Regions from separate parts of the Polaromonas sp. P1_H6 genome, predicted to be linked through region 1. Evidence: riboswitches for the same ligand, from Rfam matches in the RefSeq annotation. Region 1 holds a riboswitch; the other holds the start of a gene.
The links. Region 1 has a riboswitch for glycine ahead of gcvT (glycine cleavage system aminomethyltransferase GcvT). Riboswitches for the same ligand answer to the same signal wherever they lie in the genome.
Positions count from the first base shown of each region.

Region 1 (9,495 bases):
GCCGCAGGCTTCCCTGCCCGGCCTGCGCACTTTTTTTTCACCGAACGCGCCCGCAGGCATCGTACTGGCGGGCGCTTTCCATGCACCGGCTCTTCCCCCTTCTCTATCGCACCTCATGAAACAAGCCTTCCTCACATTTGAACGCTGGACCACCGGCTTCTCCATGCTGGTGGCCTGCCTGATGCTGGTCATCGCCTCGGCGCTCGGCATGTTCCAGATCGTCACCCGCTTCGTGCTTGAACAGCCCGCCGAGTGGAGCGAAATCCTGATCCGCCTGAGCCTGATCTGGATGGTGTTCATGGGCATCCCCATGGCCTTCCGGCAGGGCGCCATGGTCAGCGTGGACGTGCTTTACCGCTGGAGCCCACCGCGCATCCGGCGCGTACTGGATTGGCTGGTGTGCCTGGCCGCCCTGGCGCTGATCGCCGTCATCGTCTGGTGGGGTTGGGATTATTCGCTGCGCGGCCGCGTGCAGTCCATGGCCGGTCTGGAGTCCGTCTCGATGTTCTGGGGCTATGTGGCCATGCCCGTGGGCGGCATGTTCTGCGTGATCGGCATCATCGGCAACCTGCTGGATCCCCAACGCAACGAACTGGAGACGGCGCAATGACCGCGGTGATGATTTCAACGATGGTGCTGTGCTTTGCGCTCACCGTTTCCGTGGCCGTGTCCATCGGCCTGGCCTCCATCTTCGGCATCCAGGCGTCCAATGCCAACATGCTGATCTCCGTCAAGGAGATGTTCTCCTCGATCAACAAATTCCCGCTGGCCGCGATCCCCTTCTTCATCCTGGCCGGCAACCTGATGGAAACCGGCGGCATCTCGCGCCGGCTGGTCGAGTTCGCCAAAAGCATCGTCGGCGGCGTCCAGGGCGGCCTGCCCATGACCTGCGTGCTGACCTGCATGATTTTCGCGGCCGTCTCCGGCTCGTCCGTGGCCACCACCTTTGCCATAGGCGCCATCCTGATACCGGCGCTCATCAAGCACGGCTACCCCACGGCCTACGCCGCGGCCCTGCAGGCCACCAGCGCGGAGCTGGGCGTGATCATCCCGCCGTCCATCCCCATGATCCTCTACGGCGTGAGCGCAGAGGTCTCCATTGGCGAACTGTTCATCGCTGGCTTCGGCCCGGGGCTGCTGATAGGCTTCGCGCTGATGCTGTTTGTGCACCTGTACTGCCGCTGGAAGGGCTGGGGCAAACAGGATGGCGACGGCCGCCTGAGTTTCGGCAAGGCGACCTGGCAGGCCGGCTGGGCGCTACTGATGCCGGTGATCATCCTGGGCGGCATTTACGGTGGGATTTTCACGCCGACCGAAGCCTCGGCGGTGGCGGTCTTCTACGCCCTGGTCGTCGGCATCGTGATCTACCGTGAGATCAAGCTGGCGGACCTGTATGTCATCTTGCGCAAGTCGGTGATTTCCAGCGCGGTAATCATGTTCATCATCGCCAACGCCGGGCTGTTCGCCTTCCTGATCACCCGCGCCGGCGTGCCGGACGCCATAGGCCACTGGCTGCAGGAGGTGCTGAAGTCGCCCGCCCTCTTCCTGCTGGGCGTCAACGCGGCGCTGTTCATCATCGGCATGTTCATCGAGACCAGCGCCGCCATCATTGTGCTGGCGCCCATCCTGGCGCCGGTGGCGGTGCACTTCGGCATCGACCCGGTGCACTTCGGCCTGGTGATGGTGGTCAACCTCGCGCTCGGCATGATCACGCCGCCTTTCGGCGTGAACCTGTTCGCGGCCTGCACCGTCGCCAGGATATCGCTGGACCGCATCGTGACGCACCTGCTGCCCTTTGTAGGGGTCATACTGGTCTGCCTGATGGTGATCACTTACGTACCGCAACTCTCGCTCGGCCTGCGCGACCTGGTCTACGCCAAATAGCTTTTTTTCAGGCTGGGTTTCACGCCTTTGTCATCTATGGAGGTAATGCTCAGGCTTTCATTTCAGGATGAAATCCATGCAGCTCCACAAAACCGACCGTGCCCGCGCCGAGCTCAAGCCCGGCGTGAGAACGCTAGGCCAGCGCGAGCGCACCTTGCTGCTGATGGCCGACGGCAGCAAGTCAGCCCAGGACTTCCGCCCGCTGTTCGACGGCGACGGCGAGGCCATCGCCCTGCGGCTGTTGCGCGAAGGCTTTCTGGAAGCGCACCCGGGCAAAACCTCCCCGCCCGCCGCAGTGCCTGCACCGGTGCCCGTCCCCAAACCCACGCCGGCCCAGCTGCAAAATTTCCCGAGCCCCGAAACCACACAGGCCATCCAGGTTTCGGCCGACCAGTTTGAAGGCAAACGCTCACTCGCCACCACCCGCATGTTCCTCTTCGACATCTGCGAGCGCATGTTCGCCCGGCGCGACCCGGTGATGGCCGAGCGCTTCCGCGAAGCGCTGCGCAACGCCAAGGACCGCGACAGCATGCTGGCGGCCTCGCGCGAAATGATCGAAGAAATCGAAAAAATCGCGGGCCACGAGCGTGCCGACTCCATCAGCGAGCGCATCGCCATGCTGCTGCCGCAGCACCAGGCGGCCTGACCGGGCCGACGGCAGCATCCGTTACACTCGACGGGGTCAGGAGAGAGTTTTCCGCGCGAAAACCGCCGAAGGCGCACGTACACCCCGGGGCAACCCTTTTTGGTGCACTGAACGCTCAGGCAAAAGGACTGGCAACCGCCCTGCGGCGCACCACGCGGCAAGGCGTTCCCTACTGGAGAGAGGCCGTTTTCAAAGCGGCCCACCGAAGGAGCAAGCCCGCATCGCCGGGTGAATCTCTCAGGTAAAGTGGACAGCAGGGGCAAGCTCATGGATTTAGAACCTGTTTGCCCCCCGGAGAATGCCTTGTCCGATTCGTCCACCTCTTCCGCTGCCGCCCCTGAAACCCTGCTGAAAACACCTCTGCACGAGCTGCATGTGGAGCTCGGCGCGCGCATGGTGCCCTTCGCGGGCTATTCCATGCCGGTGCAATATCCCGCGGGCCTGATGGCCGAGCACCTCCACACGCGCCAGGCCGCCGGCCTCTTCGACGTGTCCCACATGGGCCAGTTGCGCCTGGTGGGCGCCGATGCCGCGGCGGCGCTCGAATCGCTGATCCCGGTCGACGTGATCGACCTGCCCGCCGGCAAGCAGCGCTACGGCCTGCTGCTCAATGACGAGGGCGGCATCATCGACGACCTGATGTTCTTCAACCGCGATTACGCCAACGGCGGCGACCTCTTCGTCATCGTCAACGGCGCCTGCAAGGTGGGAGACATCGCGCACATCCAGGCCAAAATCGGCTCGCGCTGCGAAGTCATTCCCATGCCCGAGATGGCGCTCCTGGCCCTGCAAGGCCCGCAGGCCGTCAACGCGCTGCAGCGCCTGGCGCCCGGTGTCGAAAAACTGGTGTTCATGACCGGCGGGCGCTTCAGCGTCGCCGGCTGCGACTGCTTCCTCACGCGCAGCGGCTACACCGGCGAAGACGGCTTTGAAATCTCCGTGCACGCCTCGCAGGCCGAAACGCTGGCACGCGCGCTGCTGGCCCAGCCCGAGGTCAAGCCCATAGGCCTGGGCGCACGCAACTCGCTGCGCCTGGAAGCGGGCCTGTGCCTCTACGGCAACGACATCGACACAACGACCACGCCGATCGAAGCCAACCTCAACTGGGCCATGCAAAAAGTGCGGCGCACCGGCGGCGCGCGCGCGGGCGGCTTCCCGGGCGCGGACAAAATCCTGGCGCAGCTGGCCGACCCCGCCACGCTGGCCCGCAAGCGTGTGGGCCTGGTGGCGCTGGAGCGCGTGCCCGTGCGCGACCACACCGAACTGCAAAGCACCGACGGCGCTTCAATAGGCGAAGTCACCAGCGGCCTGCTGGGCCCCACGATCAACCAGCCGGTCGCCATGGGCTATGTGAAGCCCGAATTCGCCGCCCTGGGCACGCGCATCAACGCCATCGTGCGCGGCAAGCCCGTGCCCATGGAAGTCGCGGCCATGCCTTTTGTCCCCAACCGCTACTTCCGCGGCTGACCCCTGCCATCCCCACCCCTTAACCCCTGGAGATTCTCATGACCGTCAAATACACCGAAGACCACGAATGGCTCAAGATTGAGGGCGACATCGCCACCGTCGGCATCACCGTGCATGCGCAGGACGCGCTGGGCGACGTGGTGTTTGTGGACCTCCCAGCCGTGGGCACGACCTTCGCGCAAAAGGAAACCGCCGGCGTCGTCGAGTCGGTCAAGGCCGCCGCCGACGTCTACATGCCTGTGAGCGGCGAAGTGACCGCCATCAATGAAGCCCTGAAGGACGACCCGTCCCTGGCCAACAGCGACCCCATGGGCGCCGGCTGGTTCTTCAAGATCAAGCTGTCCGACCCATCGCAGCTCAACGCGCTGATGGACGAGACCCGCTACACCGCCTTCTCGGCCTGATTTTTTTCCGATCTTTTTTCTCTGTTTTCTGACTCCTGGCTGCCAAGCCTGACACGGGACCCGACATGTTGATGCAAACCGCCAAGCCCCTGGGCGACCTTGAAAACCCTTCCGAATTCATCGCGCGCCACATCGGCATTGACGAGACCGACGAAGTCCACATGCTCAGCATCGTGGGCTCGGCCTCGCGCCGCGAGCTGGTCGAAGGCATCGTTCCGCGCTCCATCGCGCGCAGCACGCCCATGGCCATCCCGGCCCCGGTCACGGAAGCCGCCGCGCTCAAGCAGCTGAAAGCCATCGCGGCCAAGAACCAGGTGTTCAAGAACTTCATCGGCCAGGGCTACTACGGCACCTGCACGCCGGGCGTGATCCTGCGCAACATCCTCGAGAACCCCGCCTGGTACACGGCTTACACGCCTTACCAGGCCGAGATTTCGCAGGGCCGCATGGAGGCGCTGATCAACTTCCAGACCATGGTCTGCGACCTGACCGGCATGCCGATCGCCAACGCCTCCATGCTCGACGAGGCTACCGCCGCCGCCGAAGCCATGACCTTGGCCAAACGCAGTGTCAAAAGCAAGAGTAATGTCTTCATCGTGGCCGGCGACTGCCATCCGCAGACGATTGAAGTGATCCAGACCCGCGCCAAGCCGCTGGGCATCGAGGTCAAGGTCAGCACGGCGTCGGCCACCCTGCCCCTGCTGATGGCCGAGGGCGACTACTTCGGCGTGCTGGCCCAGTACCCGGCCACCACCGGCAGCATCCACGACCTGCGTCCGCTCGCGGGCCAGGCCCACGTCGACGGCGCGGCCCTGTGCGTCGCAGCCGACCTGCTGGCGCTCACGCTGCTCACCCCGCCCGGTGAATGGGACGCCGACATCGTGCTGGGCAACACCCAGCGTTTCGGCATGCCCATGGGCAACGGCGGGCCGCACGCGGCCTACCTGGCCTGCCGCGACGAGTTCAAGCGCTCGCTGCCGGGCCGCCTGGTCGGCGTCAGCGTCGACAGCCACGGCAACCCGACCTACCGCCTCGCGCTGCAGACGCGCGAGCAGCACATCCGCCGCGAAAAAGCCACCTCCAACATCTGCACCGCGCAGGTGCTGCCGGCCGTCATCGCCAGCATGTACGCGGTCTACCACGGCCCGCAAGGCTTGAAGCGCATCGCCGAACGCGTGGCGGCCTACACCGCCGTCTTTGTGCGCGGCCTGCAGGAACTCGGCTATGAAATCACCAATACCGGCGCTTTTGATTCCGTGACGGTGAAGACCGGCGAGGCGACCAATGCGATCGCCGAGCGCGCGCGCCAGGCCGGCGCCAACCTGCGCTTTCGCCTGAACAACCACCTGGGCGTGTCGCTGGACGAAACCACCAGCCGCAAGGACATCGAACTGCTCTGGTCCTTCTTCGCCAGGCCCGGCCAGACGATTCCCGTGGTCAGCGCTTTCGAAAAAGGCGTGGAATCGCTGATCCCCGCCGAGCTGCGCCGTACGACGGCCTTCCTCACGCACCCGGTGTTCAACACCCACCATTCCGAAACCGGCATGCTGCGCTACATCCGCATGCTGAGCGACAAGGACCTGGCCCTGGACCGCAGCATGATCCCGCTGGGCAGCTGCACCATGAAGCTCAACGCGACCAGCGAGATGATCCCCATCACCTGGCCCGAGTTCGCCAACATCCACCCCTTCGCGCCCGCCGAGCAGTTGCAGGGCTATGCCGAACTCGACAAGCAGCTGCGCGACTGGCTGTGCCAGGCCACCGGCTATGCCGGCATCAGCCTGCAACCCAACGCCGGTTCGCAGGGTGAATACGCGGGCCTGCTGGTCATCAAGGCCTTCCACGAAGCCAAGGGCCAGGGCCACCGCAATATCTGCCTGATTCCCTCGTCGGCCCACGGCACCAACCCGGCCAGCGCGCAGATGGTGGGCATGACCGTTGTTGTGACCGCCTGCGACGCGCAAGGCAACGTCGACATGGCCGACCTGAAAGCCAAGTGCGAACAGCACAGCGCCAGGCTGGCCTGCGTGATGATCACCTACCCGAGCACGCACGGCGTGTTTGAAACGCAGGTGAAGGAACTCTGCGCGATGGTGCACAGCCACGGCGGCCGCGTCTACGTGGACGGCGCCAACATGAACGCGCTGGTCGGCGTGGCCGCGCCGGGCGAGTTCGGCGGCGACGTGAGCCACCTGAACCTGCACAAGACCTTCTGCATCCCGCACGGCGGCGGCGGCCCGGGCGTGGGCCCCGTGTGTGTGGTGGCCGACCTGGTACCTTACCTGCCCGGCCATGCGACGGCCGGCATTCCCGTCAACGGCGTGGGCGCCGTTTCGGCCGCCCCCCTGGGCAACGCAGCCGTGCTGCCCATCAGCTGGATGTACTGCCGCATGATGGGCCCCGAGGGCCTGACCCAAGCCACCGAGGTCGCCATCCTGAGCGCCAACTACATCAGCTCACGCCTGAAAGACCATTACCCCACGCTTTACGCGAGTGAAAACGGCCACGTGGCCCACGAGTGCATTCTCGATTTGCGCCCGCTGAAAGAAACCAGCGGCGTCAGCGCCGAGGACGTCGCCAAGCGCCTGATGGACTACGGTTTTCACGCGCCCACGCTGAGCTTCCCCGTGCCCGGCACGCTGATGGTCGAGCCGACTGAAAGCGAAACCCTGGCCGAACTGGACCGCTTCATTGACGCGATGATCGCGATACGCGACGAGATCCGCAAGATCGAAGCCGGGCAATGGCCGCAGGACAACAACCCGCTCAAGCACGCCCCGCACACCGCAGCCAGCCTGCTGGGCGCCGACTGGGACAGGCCTTACTCGCGCGAGACCGGCGCCTTCCCGCTGGCTTCGCTCAAGCTGGTGAAGTACTGGCCGCCCGTGGGCCGGGTCGACAACGTCTACGGCGACCGCAACCTGTTCTGCAGCTGCGTGCCGGTGAGCGACTACGCTTAAAACGCTTCTCTTGCTCCACGCCACTTTGCCCGCCGCATGGACGCCACGCTCGTCCTGATCATTGTGGGCGCGGCGGCGGCGGGGTTTGTCCAGGGCCTGTCGGGTTTTGGCTTCAGCCTGGTGGCCATGTCTTTCTGGGCCTGGGCCATAGACCCGAAACTGGCGGCTGTCATGGCCGTGTTCGGTGGGCTGACAGGCCAGGTCATGGCGGCCTTCACGGTCAGCCGCAATACTGACTGGAAGCGCCTGCTGCCATTCCTGGCAGGCGGCCTGCTCGGGCTGCCATTGGGTTTACTGTTGCTGCCGCGGCTTGACGTCCAGCTGTTCAAGCTGTTTCTCGGCGTGCTGCTGGCGCTATGGTGCCCGGCCACGCTGTTTTCGGGCAAGCTTCCGCGCATCCACCATGGCGGCCGCATCGCCGACGGCATGATAGGCGCCGCTGGCGGTTTTATGGGGGCCCTGGGTGGCTTCAGCGGTGTGATTCCAACGCTGTGGTGCACGCTTCGGGGCTACGAGAAGAGTGCCCAGCGCGCCGTCATCCAGAACTTCAACCTGGCCGTGCTGACGGTCACCATGGCCAGCTATGGCGCCGCCGGCCTGGTCACCCGCGAGACGCTTCCCATGCTGGCCATCGTGGCGCCTGCCGCGCTGATTCCCGCCTGGCTGGGTGGACGGGTTTACATGGGCATCAGCGACCTGGCCTTTCGCAAGCTGGTGCTGAGCCTGCTGACCTGTTCGGGCCTGGCGATGCTGGTGTCATCCGTGCCGGGCTTGTTGGGGCGGATGGGTTAAGACGCTGGACCGTGATGGCCCTCCTCTATTCGGAGGGCGGGCACTGAACAGAACGCCACCTAGAATCGTGATGCTCAGATAGTGGTCCATCTATTGGAGGGGGAAATTCCAGATGTACAAGCTCTTGTCGAACAACGCGCTGCATTACACGCTTGACATGGGGTCCCGCGCTTCCATATCCACACACGTTCTTGCCCTCGTGTTGTACCTCGCACCCGGCGTCATCTTTGCCCAGCCGGTTTGCAAAACCGACCCCTTGTCGATGGAATGGTGTGAAGCCACTATTGCTGAATACGAAAAAGGTGAGGCGGACAAGAAACTCAATGAAACTTATAAAAAGTTCATTGCTCATCTGAATGGCGATACCAGGCAAACCTGGATAAATGCGCAGAGAGCCTGGGTTAAATACTTTGAGATGCATTGCAGCGCTACAGTGGCAATCCATGCAGGGTCAGCAGCGACGCGCGCTTACACCTATCACACGTGTTTGAAGAAACAAATCATTCAACGGACTCAAGAACTCAAATCCTGGTGTCAAACAGATGAATGCAAATAATCGTTCTACCTGTTTGCACCAGCGCGCGCTGCCTGCCGCATCCAAGCTCAAAGTACTAGCGCTCACGTGTGCGGGGCTATTTTTGCTTGGTGCGTCACAAAATAAAGTTGGGCGCAGCGCATTTCAATTAAAACGGGAGCCGGCCCGTAGCTCGCGAATGGCCCGCATCATGGTGGGCGCCAGCATATTCCATTGCAGGGCCCGTACCGACCGGCGGTAACGCAGCCCGCTGGCCCGCAGGGATTCCGACACCAGTTCCAGGGGATCGCTCACCACGCACAGAAGCCGCGTGAGCATGGGGTCCTGGTCGGTAGGCACGCCGCCGAGAAAGGCGTCGTTCTTCCCGTCCCACAGAAGCTGGGCATTGATATGGATGCCCCAGCCGCATTCCCAGCCGTTCGCCTGCAGGCGTTCACGGGCGGCAGCCACGTATTCGGCATCGAAAATGTAGGTGTCGGTACGCACCCAACGGCCCAGCCAGATTTCCGCCAGCGGGCGCGCAGCCGGCGTGGCTCTGGGGATCAGGCCGCGCAGCATCTCGCCGCGCATCTCCATGTAGCGCAATCGCGCCGGGATGCCGGCAGAGCGCATCAGTGCGATCAGCAAGGTCGCCTTGTCGTCGCCGTCGCCCCCGCGCGCCTCGAGTACATCGCGGGCCGTCGGGTACTGCAGCTTGACTCTCTTGGTATAGGGCAGGCGCTTGACGAAGCGATAGATGGCCAGTGCCTTGTCCCTGTCGGTGCGGCACAGCTGGACAAGCGCGCGAGCCTTCAGACGCAGCTTGGA
Region 1 covers NZ_JBFUCN010000026.1:39,659-49,153, forward strand. Annotated here, with positions in the region: gene AC1D1F_RS20120 (TRAP transporter small permease) at 116-610, shown strand; gene AC1D1F_RS20125 (TRAP transporter large permease) at 607-1,884, shown strand; gene AC1D1F_RS20130 (hypothetical protein) at 1,961-2,530, shown strand; glycine riboswitch at 2,558-2,671, shown strand; glycine riboswitch at 2,693-2,794, shown strand; gene gcvT (glycine cleavage system aminomethyltransferase GcvT) at 2,834-3,997, shown strand; gene gcvH (glycine cleavage system protein GcvH) at 4,036-4,401, shown strand; gene gcvP (aminomethyl-transferring glycine dehydrogenase) at 4,467-7,361, shown strand; gene AC1D1F_RS20150 (sulfite exporter TauE/SafE family protein) at 7,398-8,153, shown strand; gene AC1D1F_RS20155 (lysozyme inhibitor LprI family protein) at 8,266-8,709, shown strand; gene AC1D1F_RS20160 (transglutaminase-like domain-containing protein) at 8,833-9,495, opposite strand, start outside.

Region 2 (9,495 bases), on a different contig from region 1:
CCTTGCAGGGGACGGCGCTAGCGGCCCGGCAAAGCCGGTTCCGCGGCCCCTGCTGGGCCGAATGCAGCGGTTGAGTTGGGCTCTTCAAGCCAGCATGAGCCGTGGAACCGGCTTTGCCGGGCCACAGGCGGGCGGCCCCCTCGGGGGGCAGCGACCCACACGAAGTGGGGGAGCGTGGGGGCTCTACTTCTGGCTCTACTTCTTTTGCGTGGAGCGGTAGACCTGCATCACCGTCGCGAAGTCGCGGTCGAAATTGATCGGCAGGAAAGTGTCGTTGCCGGGCAGCTGCTTCTTCAGCGTGGGCGAGAAGCTGTAGCTGAACGAGCACTTCTTGACCCGGGCCTGCAGCTCCGGCGACACCTCTTTGTTCATGGTCCAGGTTTCCGTCATGAAAGGCGGGCTTTCCCAGATCGTGCGTATGCTCGACCCCTTGACGTCGCCCTTCACGACCATGCGCTGGTACAAATCGCTGGCCACCGCCGCGGCGGGGTAAAAGCCGTGCATCACGCCGGTCACCGAGCGCTCGTGGCCGTTGGAGAAAACCACCTCGTAGTCCTTGTCCGGCGTCAGGCCCAGGGCCGGGAACAGCGCGCGCGGCGCCAGATTGCCCGAATTGGAGGTCGGCGTGGTGTGCGCGATCTTCTTGCCCACCAGGTCCCTGGGTTCCCGGTACGGGCTGTCGATGCGCGTGATCAGGATCAGCTTGTAGGAATTGCGCTGGCCCGTCGCCTTGTTGCCCGGCACCGCGAAAGGCGCGGCCTGCCCGGCGGTCACCATCTGCGCGGCCAGGCCGGGGTTCACTTGCCCGATCTGGGCCTTGCCGGTCGAAAGCGCCTCGATCAGCTCCTTCTCGCCCAGGATGTCCACGTTGCTGGTGCGCTCCAGCGAGTCGCCCTGGGCGTTCTGCAGTTCCACATTGGCGCAGCGCGACAGGTGGCTGAAGTAGTCGCCCCACAAGGCCATGGTTTCGGTCTTGCCGTAGGTTTTGGGCATGGCCACCACCATTTTTTCGCGCGGGCCTGAAAACTTTTCGGCTGCCGGCGCGGCGGCAGCTTTTGTTTTGGGGGGACGCGGGTTCTCGGTCTGCGCCACGGTGGAACCCAGAGCCAGGGCTGTGCCGGCCAGCACCGCCGCATTACGCCAATAAACCGTCATCATGTCGTTCATCCCAAAAGTTATTGCTTGAACCGCAACCGCGGACAGCACGGCCACGAAGCCGTACAAGCAGTGTGCGCCCAAGTTAACTTTTACTTACAAGCCGACTGACGCTGAAGGGACATAAAGCGGGAATACCCCGGGCGATCCGTGGTTTTTTCGCCGAAAAAGGGCGCACCAAGGTAGCGCGAAAAGCCCTTTTCCTGATAAGGCCGGTGTTACAAATTTCGCCCGGCGCTCGCGGCGCGCGACGCGTCAATCTTGCCGAGCAGCCACTGCAGGCCGGCCAGGTGCTGCTGGTCGTGGCTGCACAGGTAGTGCACCAGGCTGCGCAAGGTCAGGGCGCCGTAGCCTTCGAATTCCGCCGTGCGGTCCAGCTGCAGCGGCGTGACAGCCGACAGCATCGCCATCGTTTTGAGGCGGGCCGCCCGGAACGCCGCCAGGGCTTCCCGCGCGTCGGCTGCTGCGTAATGGCGCTCCTTCTCAAGCTCATAGCCATCCAGCGATGCCAGCACCGGGTTCGTCTCGGTAAGCGTGCGCTGGAGCCGCACATGGTAGCCGTCGATCTCGATGTCCCTGACATGGCAGACCTGGCCCAGCGCCGAAAAGGTCTCGCTCGGGATGCCCTCCCACGACGAAGGCGTCCAGTCGCTGTGGCTTTCGGGAATGGCCGCGTAAAACTGCTCGAGCTGGTTCGGGAAGTTCGCCATCGCCTGCAGGGTGGCGGTATTCAAGGGAGCGCTCATGGCTTGTCGCTCCGAACCGAAGGCCAGAGCAGCGCCTGCGCCACGATCACCCTCTCGCCATTGAAGGTCGCCGTCGGCGAGCCGTAAAGCTCGTAGCCCAGCGCCAGCATCTCGCTGACCCGGTGGCAGAAACTCGCGTCATCCGGGCCCGTGAGGAGGCGGTAGGCGGGAAGGCCGTCGGGCGGCGTGGTGGTGGGTGATGTCATGGCGGCAGGCGGCGAATGAACGGAGGGCGATATTACCGTGTCCGTTCAAACGCTGCATGGGCGCCCGCCCTCAGGCCTTCGCCATGCCCGGCAGGGCCATAGGGCGGCCCGGCGATTGCATGCCGGTGAACGCAAAATCCACTTCCGGCACACGCCCGCTCACGATGTCGGCAATCGCCGCGCCCGAGCCGCAGGCATGCGTCCAGCCCAGCGTGCCGTGGCCCGTGTTGAGGAACAGATTGGAGGTTTTGCTCTTGCCGATGTAAGGCACGTTGCTAGGCGTCGCCGGCCGCAGCCCGGTCCAGAACTGCGCGCCTTCGCCGTCCGTCATCTCCGGGAAGAGCTGCTTCACGCGGCGCACGATGGCATTGCAGCGCACCAGGTTCAGCTCGGTGTTGTAGCCGTTGAGTTCCGCCGTGCCCGCGATGCGCAGGCGATTGCCGAAGCGCGAGAACACCAGCTTGTACTCGTCGTCCGTCAGGCTCACCTGGTAGGAAGCCGCCTCGTTGATCACCGGCAGCGTCACCGAATAACCCTTGGCCGGGTAGATGCGCAGGCTCTGTCCCAGCCGCTTCGCCCATGGCGCGCTGAAGGCGCCCAGGCACATCACATAGGCATCGGCCTTCAGCATCTCGACGCGCCCGCCCGCCTCGCCGTGGCCCCCGGCGACCAGCACGCCGTCCAGTTGCCCGCCGCTGGCCAGCACATCCAGGATGTTGGTGTTGTAGAGAAACTTCACGCCTGCCTGCTCGCAGCGCGCGGCCAGTGCGGTGGTAAAAGCCTGCGCGTCGCCCGACTCGTCGCTGGGCGTCATGCTGCCGCCCACAATGCTGGCGCGGCACTGCGCCAGCGCGGGCTCAATCGCCACACATTCGTCGGCGGTTTTCATGTCCAGTTCGCAGCCGTGCTCGCGCATGATGCGCGCCGGCTCCTGCGCCGCGTCGTACTCGGCCTGGCTGGTGTAGAAGTGCAGGATGCCTTGGGTCTTCGCGTCGTACTGCAGGCCCAGTTCGGCGCGCAGTTTTTGCAGCGCGCCGCGGCTGTACATGCCCAGGTTCACGATCTGCCGGATGTTTTGCGCGGTGCGCGCCGGCGTGCAGTTGCGCAAAAACTCCAGGCCCCACAGCCACTGGTTCACATCGGCCCGCAGCCGGAACAGCAGCGGCGCGTCTTCCCGCGCCAGCCACTGCAGCACCTTGAGCGGCGCGCCCGGGTTGGCCCAGGGCTCCGCGTGGCTCACGGAAATCTGCCCGCCGTTGGCAAAGCTGGTTTCCATCGCGGCCGCGCCGCGCCGCTCAATCACCGTGACCTCATGCCCGCGCTGCGCCAGATACCAGGCCGTCGTGACCCCCGTGACACCCGCACCCAAAACCATGACTTTCATGGCGATTCCTTTTTTCAAGCAGAAATGGCTGTTGCGCAAGCGCAATGCCTTGGAGGTGCTTGAGTCAAAGAAGAATCATGGCAACCGCCAGGCCATTACAGGCTTGCGGCCGCTTCCACTGTCCTTGGTACCTGAGAGATTCAGCCGCTGCTTTCGCAACGGCCTTGCTCCTTCGGTGCGCCGCACCTTGCATGCGGCGTCTCTCCAGACGGCTGTGTGTTTCCGGGCAGTACGGGACCTGAGCGATTATGGAAGTTTGCGCCTTCGGTGGCCGCCCCCTGGGGGCAGCGCTCTCCTGCTTGAACGGTTTGAATTTACCACCGAAGCCGCAGTTGCCAAGCGCGAATCCGTCATCCAGTACAGGTCCAGCGGGTTGATTCAGCGGCTTAATAGTAGCTAGTAGGGTGGCGTTCAGCCTTCACACACCGAACGCACAAACGCGGCCTTGCCCTCGGTATAGGCCTCGCGGTCGCTCGGGAACCGGGTCGCCAGGTCGGCCTTGAGCGCCGCATAACGCGCCGCCAGCGCGGCATCCGCCCTCAGCGCATCGCGAAAACGCAGGCGCTGCGCCCACACCCCGCCGCCATGCACCACCAGGTGCAGGTGGTGCGTGCGGTGCCCGTTCGCCCAGCGCATCAGCCATTGGCGGTTTACCAGCGTGGCATTAAATTCGGCGGAGGCCGTATAGCCTTGCGTGCACAGCGGCGCCACCAACGCCCTGGCCGCCGCCATCGAGGCCACACCAGCCAGGATGTCGATCACCGGCTTGGCGACCAGCCCCGGCACGGCCGTGCTGCCTATGTGCTCAATGGCGATGAAATCATCGGGAAACAGCGACAGCAACCGCTCGCGCTCGGCCTCGAACAGGCCGGGCCAGCGCGGGTCGTAAGCCCGCAGCGTCACCTCCTCATGGATAGCGGCCTGCAGCGACCCGGCGTCCGTCATGGCGTTATCAGGCCCTAGCGCAGCGCCACCACCGCCCGGCGCGCCAGCAGCAGTCGCTCGTCCAGGTAGGCTCCGTAAAAATCCGGGATCGCCGCGCCCACCAGCGGCTCGGCCAGCTTCTGCCCCTGCGGGCCCAGGAAGAGCACCGTGGGCGTGAAAGTCGCCTTCCAGGTCCGGGCCTGCGCGGCCGCGGTCGTGGCCTTGCCGTCAAAGCCCGTCAGCGGCGTGTGGCTGTCGGTGACGTTGAGCTGCCAGGCCTCCAGCCCGGTCTCCTTGCGCGCGGGCAGCAGGTAATTGCGCCGCACCAGTTCGCAATAAGGGCAGCCGGGCAGGGTGACCAGCAGCACCAGCGGTTCGCCGCGTGCGGCGGCCAGCCCGGCCGCCTCCGGCAGCGAGGCCGGCACCGGCAGGGCGCTGTCCTTGGCTTGGGCCTGCAGCGGCCAGGCCAGGCTGCCCGCCAGCGCCGCCGTAAAACCGCGCCGGCCCACCGCCTTCATTCAGCGCACTCCAGCAGGATGTGCGCCAGCGCTGCCGGCTCGGTCACCATGGGGTCATGGCCGGTGGCCAGTTCCACCACCCGTGAATTCGGCAGCCAGGCGCCGTCCCAGAAGGCCGGGTCCCGCGCGCGCAGCCGGCTGGGCGTAATGGTCGCCAGCGCCGGTGCTATGCAACTCACAAAGGTGCGCGGCACCGCCGCCACGCGCTTCACGTCAAAATCCAGCGGCGCCTGGTAGGTGTTGCCTGGGTGCGGCGTCTGTCGGCGCTGCACCCAGTCGTGGTCCGCGCCCTGCAGGCCGAACACTTCCGGGTCGGGCGGCGCAAAACTGAAATTGGCTGTGGCTTGCGCCCCCGCCATGCGCTTTTGCTGCGTGGCCGCGTCGTGTGTGCTGCTCCAGCTTTCGCCCGGCTGCGGCACCACGGCATCGACATACACCAGGTGCTTGAGGCGCCCGCCCATGCGGTCGGCCACGGCCGTGCCTATCATGCCCGCGTAGGAATGCACCGCCAGCGTCACCTCGTGGAGCTCTTCCGCTTCGATCAAATTGATCACGTCGTTGATGTGGGTATCGAGGTTGATGGCCGGCGACAGCAGATGCGCCCGCTCGCCCAGGCCCGTCAGCGTCACCGCAAAAGCCTTGTGGTGGTCCAGCTGCAGCACCTGCGCCACCCGCCGCCAGCACCAGCCGCCATGCCAGGCACCGTGCACCAGAACAAAATTGTGTTTCATCGCGTCACCTCTTTGAATCAGGTATTTGCATCAGGTTTTTGTGCGGACTTGCCGCGTCAAATTGTCTTGCCGCCCTTTAACTCCGACAGCTTGGCGTCGGAATAGTTCAGCAGTTCGCGCAGCACCTCATCGGTGTGCTGGCCCAGCAGCGGCGGCGGCAGGTCGGTGCGCACCGGCGTCGCGCTCATGCGAATCGGGCTGGAGACCAGCTTCAAGTCGTCCTTCACCGGGTGCGTCCACTCGGTCACCATGCCGCGCGCCGCTATCTGCGGGTCGGCAAACACTTCCGCCAGGCTGTTGATCGCGCCGCAAGGCACTTTCGCCGCCTCCAGCGCCGCCAGCCAGTCGGCCTTGCCGCGCGTTTTCATCACGGCTTCCAATATCGGCACCAGCTGGCCGCGGTTCAGCACGCGGTCGCGGTTCTTCGCGAACAGCGGGTTGGTTGCGAGTTCAGGGATATTCGCCACCGCGCAGAACTTCGCATACTGCGAGTCATTGCCCACCGCCAGAATCAGATGATCCTTGCTGCCATCGGCTGCAGGCGCGACTTCAAACACCTGGTAGGGCACGATGTTCTGGTGCGCATTGCCGGCCCGGCCCGGCGCCTTGCCGCTGACCAGGTAGTTGGCGCCCAGGTTGGCCAGCATGGCCACCTGCGTGTCCAGCAGCGCCATGTCCACCTGCTGGCCCTCTCCGGTTTTTTCGGCATGGCGCAGCGCGGCGAGTATCGCCACCGTCGCATACATGCCCGTCATCAAATCCGCCACCGCCACGCCCACCTTCTGCGGCCCGCCGCCCAGGTCGTCGCGCTCGCCCGTCACGCTCATCAGTCCGCCCATGCCCTGGATCGCGTAGTCATAGCCCGCGCGGTCGGCATAAGGCCCGTTCTGGCCGAAACCGGTCACCGAGCAGTACACCAGGCGCGGGTTGATGGCTTTGAGGGAGGCATAGTCCAGCCCATAACGCGCCATGTCACCGACCTTGAAGTTCTCCACAAACACATCGCAGTGCACCGCCAGCTCCCGCACCAGCGCCTGGCCGGCGGGCTGGGCAATGTCGCAGGTCACCGAGCGCTTGTTGCGGTTGGTGCCCAGGTAATAAGCCGCCTCGGTGTCCGCGCCCTGCGCGTCTTTCAAAAACGGCGGCCCCCAGGTCCGCGTGTCGTCGCCGCTGCCCGGCCGCTCGATCTTGATCACGTCGGCGCCCAGGTCGGCCAAAGTCTGGGTGCACCAGGGGCCCGCGAGCACGCGGGAGAGGTCGAGGATGCGGATGCCGCTTAGGGAGTTCATGTGTGGCATTTTGCCTTTACATCGGAGCGGGCGGTGTATAACGCGCCGAGATCATCGGCGACTTTGTCGAATTCAATATACCTGTGTGCTTTCACGGAAGGTTGATGTAATCTGCTGTTTCTCATGAAAAATGTTAGAGGCTCAAGACCCTGCCATTTCGCACGACGCCATGTTGGCGCGCAGTTTTTGGGATACATCAAAGTTAGGTCTCATGACTCGTTACCTCGACGCAATTCCCCAGCCGTGGACCCGTGATGCGATCCAAAAGGCCCTCTTTGACAATTTCACAGAGGCACGATCGGCGATCGAAGATACCGATGGAGGACGGCTATGGCGTCGCTTGGAAGAACTTGATGAGACGGTCTGGATCTTTCACTTCAGCGTGACAGATCTGCTTGATGAAATTTGCTTGTTCGGTGACCGAAGCAAGTATCAGATGTTCTGGCACACAGCAAATGCTGACGAAGCGGAGTCTCATACACGTGCGGTGAAGCGAAAACTATTCAACTGCACGTCAGCGCTAATGACCCTCGTGGACCACGCACGCAACTTTCAACGACAAACGCCCGTCGCGAAGTACGACGAGAGGTTGAAAGAGGAGTTTTCAGTTCCCGGCCTTCATGAGTTTCTGCAGTGCTTCCGCAACTACAACACTCATTGGCGAATCGCTCAAACAAATTGGCAGATTACACATGACTTTCAAGAGAAGAAGCGAGAGGCTCGATTTCAAGTAACGAAGGAGGAGCTGCTCGCGTGGAGTGGTTGGACTTCAAAGGCAAGAGAGTTTATCGATCAATCAAAAGACACCATGGATGTCTACGAGCTGTTCGCCGGCTACCGAGAGTATGTTGAGAAGTTCTACGCCTGGCACAAGGGGGCTGTTCTCGACGAGTATTCAGGCGTTGTAGGTACATATCTTGAGCACAAGAGGCTGTACGAAGGACTAAGTAAGAAGTTCGAGTGGAACCTGGTGCTCACGCGTGCGCGAAAAGACATTAACCCTTACCAATACATTGGCCGATATCTTCCGAAGCAAAAGTTGAAGCGCCTCTTAGCGTACCAGCACAGAAGTGAAGAGCAGGTGGAAGCCTTGATTCGAATGCTCGATATGGAAGATTTTTGTGATGAAGATCTTCGTCGAAAGCTTTTCGCGTTATTTCGGCCGTCAGATAAGGCTTAACTCCCCTTGCGGTCCGGCTGACGCACGACATCCATATTGAGGTCAATCGCGCTCAAGATGCAATCGAAGAATTCTTGGTGGACATAAGATGCGCCTGATCTACACAAGGCCCCAACCTTTGCCATGATGAAGAAAAACATCCCCGCTGCTAGTCCAGATGCTTATATGGCCGCGCTGTTCGGCTGGCAGCGTGTCACGGTTGAGCAGTTGCGTGCGACCGTCCTGTGCGGCAGCATCGCGCTGGACGAAGCCATCAAATGGGGCCACCTGGTCTATCTGTCGAACGGGCCAGTGCTGCTCATTCGTGCTGAAGAAAGCCGCGTGCTGTTCGGCTTCTGGCGGGGTCAACGCCTTCGCGAGATGGACCCGTTGCTAAAGCCCGGCGGCAAGTACGAAATGGCGACGAGAGAATTTCACGAGGGTGATGAGGTCAACGTCGCTTTGTCGCGCCGCCTTGCCAAGGAAGCGGCGCGACTCAATAAGACGTTTGGCGACCCAACCAAGCTCTAGCGACGAATTATGAGCAATATTGGCTAAGCTCGCGGCGCGCCGACGCCAAGCCAAGGCGCGTTGAGACTCGAGACCGCGCGCTGAATCAATCGATATCTCGTGTACGGCGAAAAAAAAGACGACGTACTCCTCCGATCGGAGGATGGACTGAACTCGATAGGGGACTAAAATTTTTTGTCAAATGCTGATGGATTGCTTGGTTCCTCGCTATGTAGGTTCAGGCAATCCTCAAAAAGCTGGTAGGGCTGACTGCTTTAGAGGATCGCGTGGCTAACTCAAGCCGTAGTTGCGAGATTCTGCGAAGGCATTGCTGTGCAAGTTATGCATAAGGGAGGGGGCTATGCAAGCGTTAGTTGGCATACACAAAGGCAAGTCGATGGAGGAGGTTGTTCTGAAGGAGCCGGCTTATGTTCATTGGCTCCTCGGTCAAACTCCCACGGGACCTCTTCTCGCCATGAAAAGCGAGGCTAAGCATCTCGTCCAGAAATTCGATAAGAAGCTGTACACCACGAAGTGCTGGGGTCGTAACTGCACGAATACCGCGACTCGCCTCAGCGTCTATCTGGACAACATAGTCCCGCATTGGTGGTGCGATGCGTGTGACCCCTACGAAACCGGAGCCAACGGTGGAAAACTCCAAATCTTTAGCGCTTATTCAGAAGCGCTGAATCATGTGAAGTTTTTCTGTAAGGGGAACAAGAGCGACTACAAAAGCCTAGTGAGAGACATGGCCAAGGCAAAAGGACTCCCGGCGCGCGTTGGAGATTCGCAGGCGAAAGCATTCTTCACATGAGGCATAACCAAGTTGCAAGGCGCTCTTTGCTTCCAACTTCAGAGTGCGGAAAAACGTGA
Region 2 covers NZ_JBFUCN010000013.1:102,447-111,941, reverse strand. Annotated here, with positions in the region: gene phnD (phosphate/phosphite/phosphonate ABC transporter substrate-binding protein) at 196-1,158, opposite strand; gene AC1D1F_RS14010 (DinB family protein) at 1,374-1,901, opposite strand; gene AC1D1F_RS14005 (DUF1737 domain-containing protein) at 1,898-2,107, opposite strand; gene AC1D1F_RS14000 (D-amino acid dehydrogenase) at 2,178-3,491, opposite strand; glycine riboswitch at 3,601-3,709, opposite strand; gene AC1D1F_RS13995 (GrpB family protein) at 3,903-4,436, opposite strand; gene AC1D1F_RS13990 (thioredoxin domain-containing protein) at 4,451-4,933, opposite strand; gene AC1D1F_RS13985 (alpha/beta fold hydrolase) at 4,930-5,664, opposite strand; gene AC1D1F_RS13980 (CaiB/BaiF CoA transferase family protein) at 5,721-6,953, opposite strand; gene AC1D1F_RS13975 (hypothetical protein) at 7,165-8,133, shown strand; gene AC1D1F_RS13970 (DUF1801 domain-containing protein) at 8,260-8,643, shown strand; gene AC1D1F_RS13965 (hypothetical protein) at 8,984-9,436, shown strand.
Region 2: another riboswitch for glycine. It lies ahead of AC1D1F_RS14000 (D-amino acid dehydrogenase); the one in region 1 lies ahead of gcvT (glycine cleavage system aminomethyltransferase GcvT).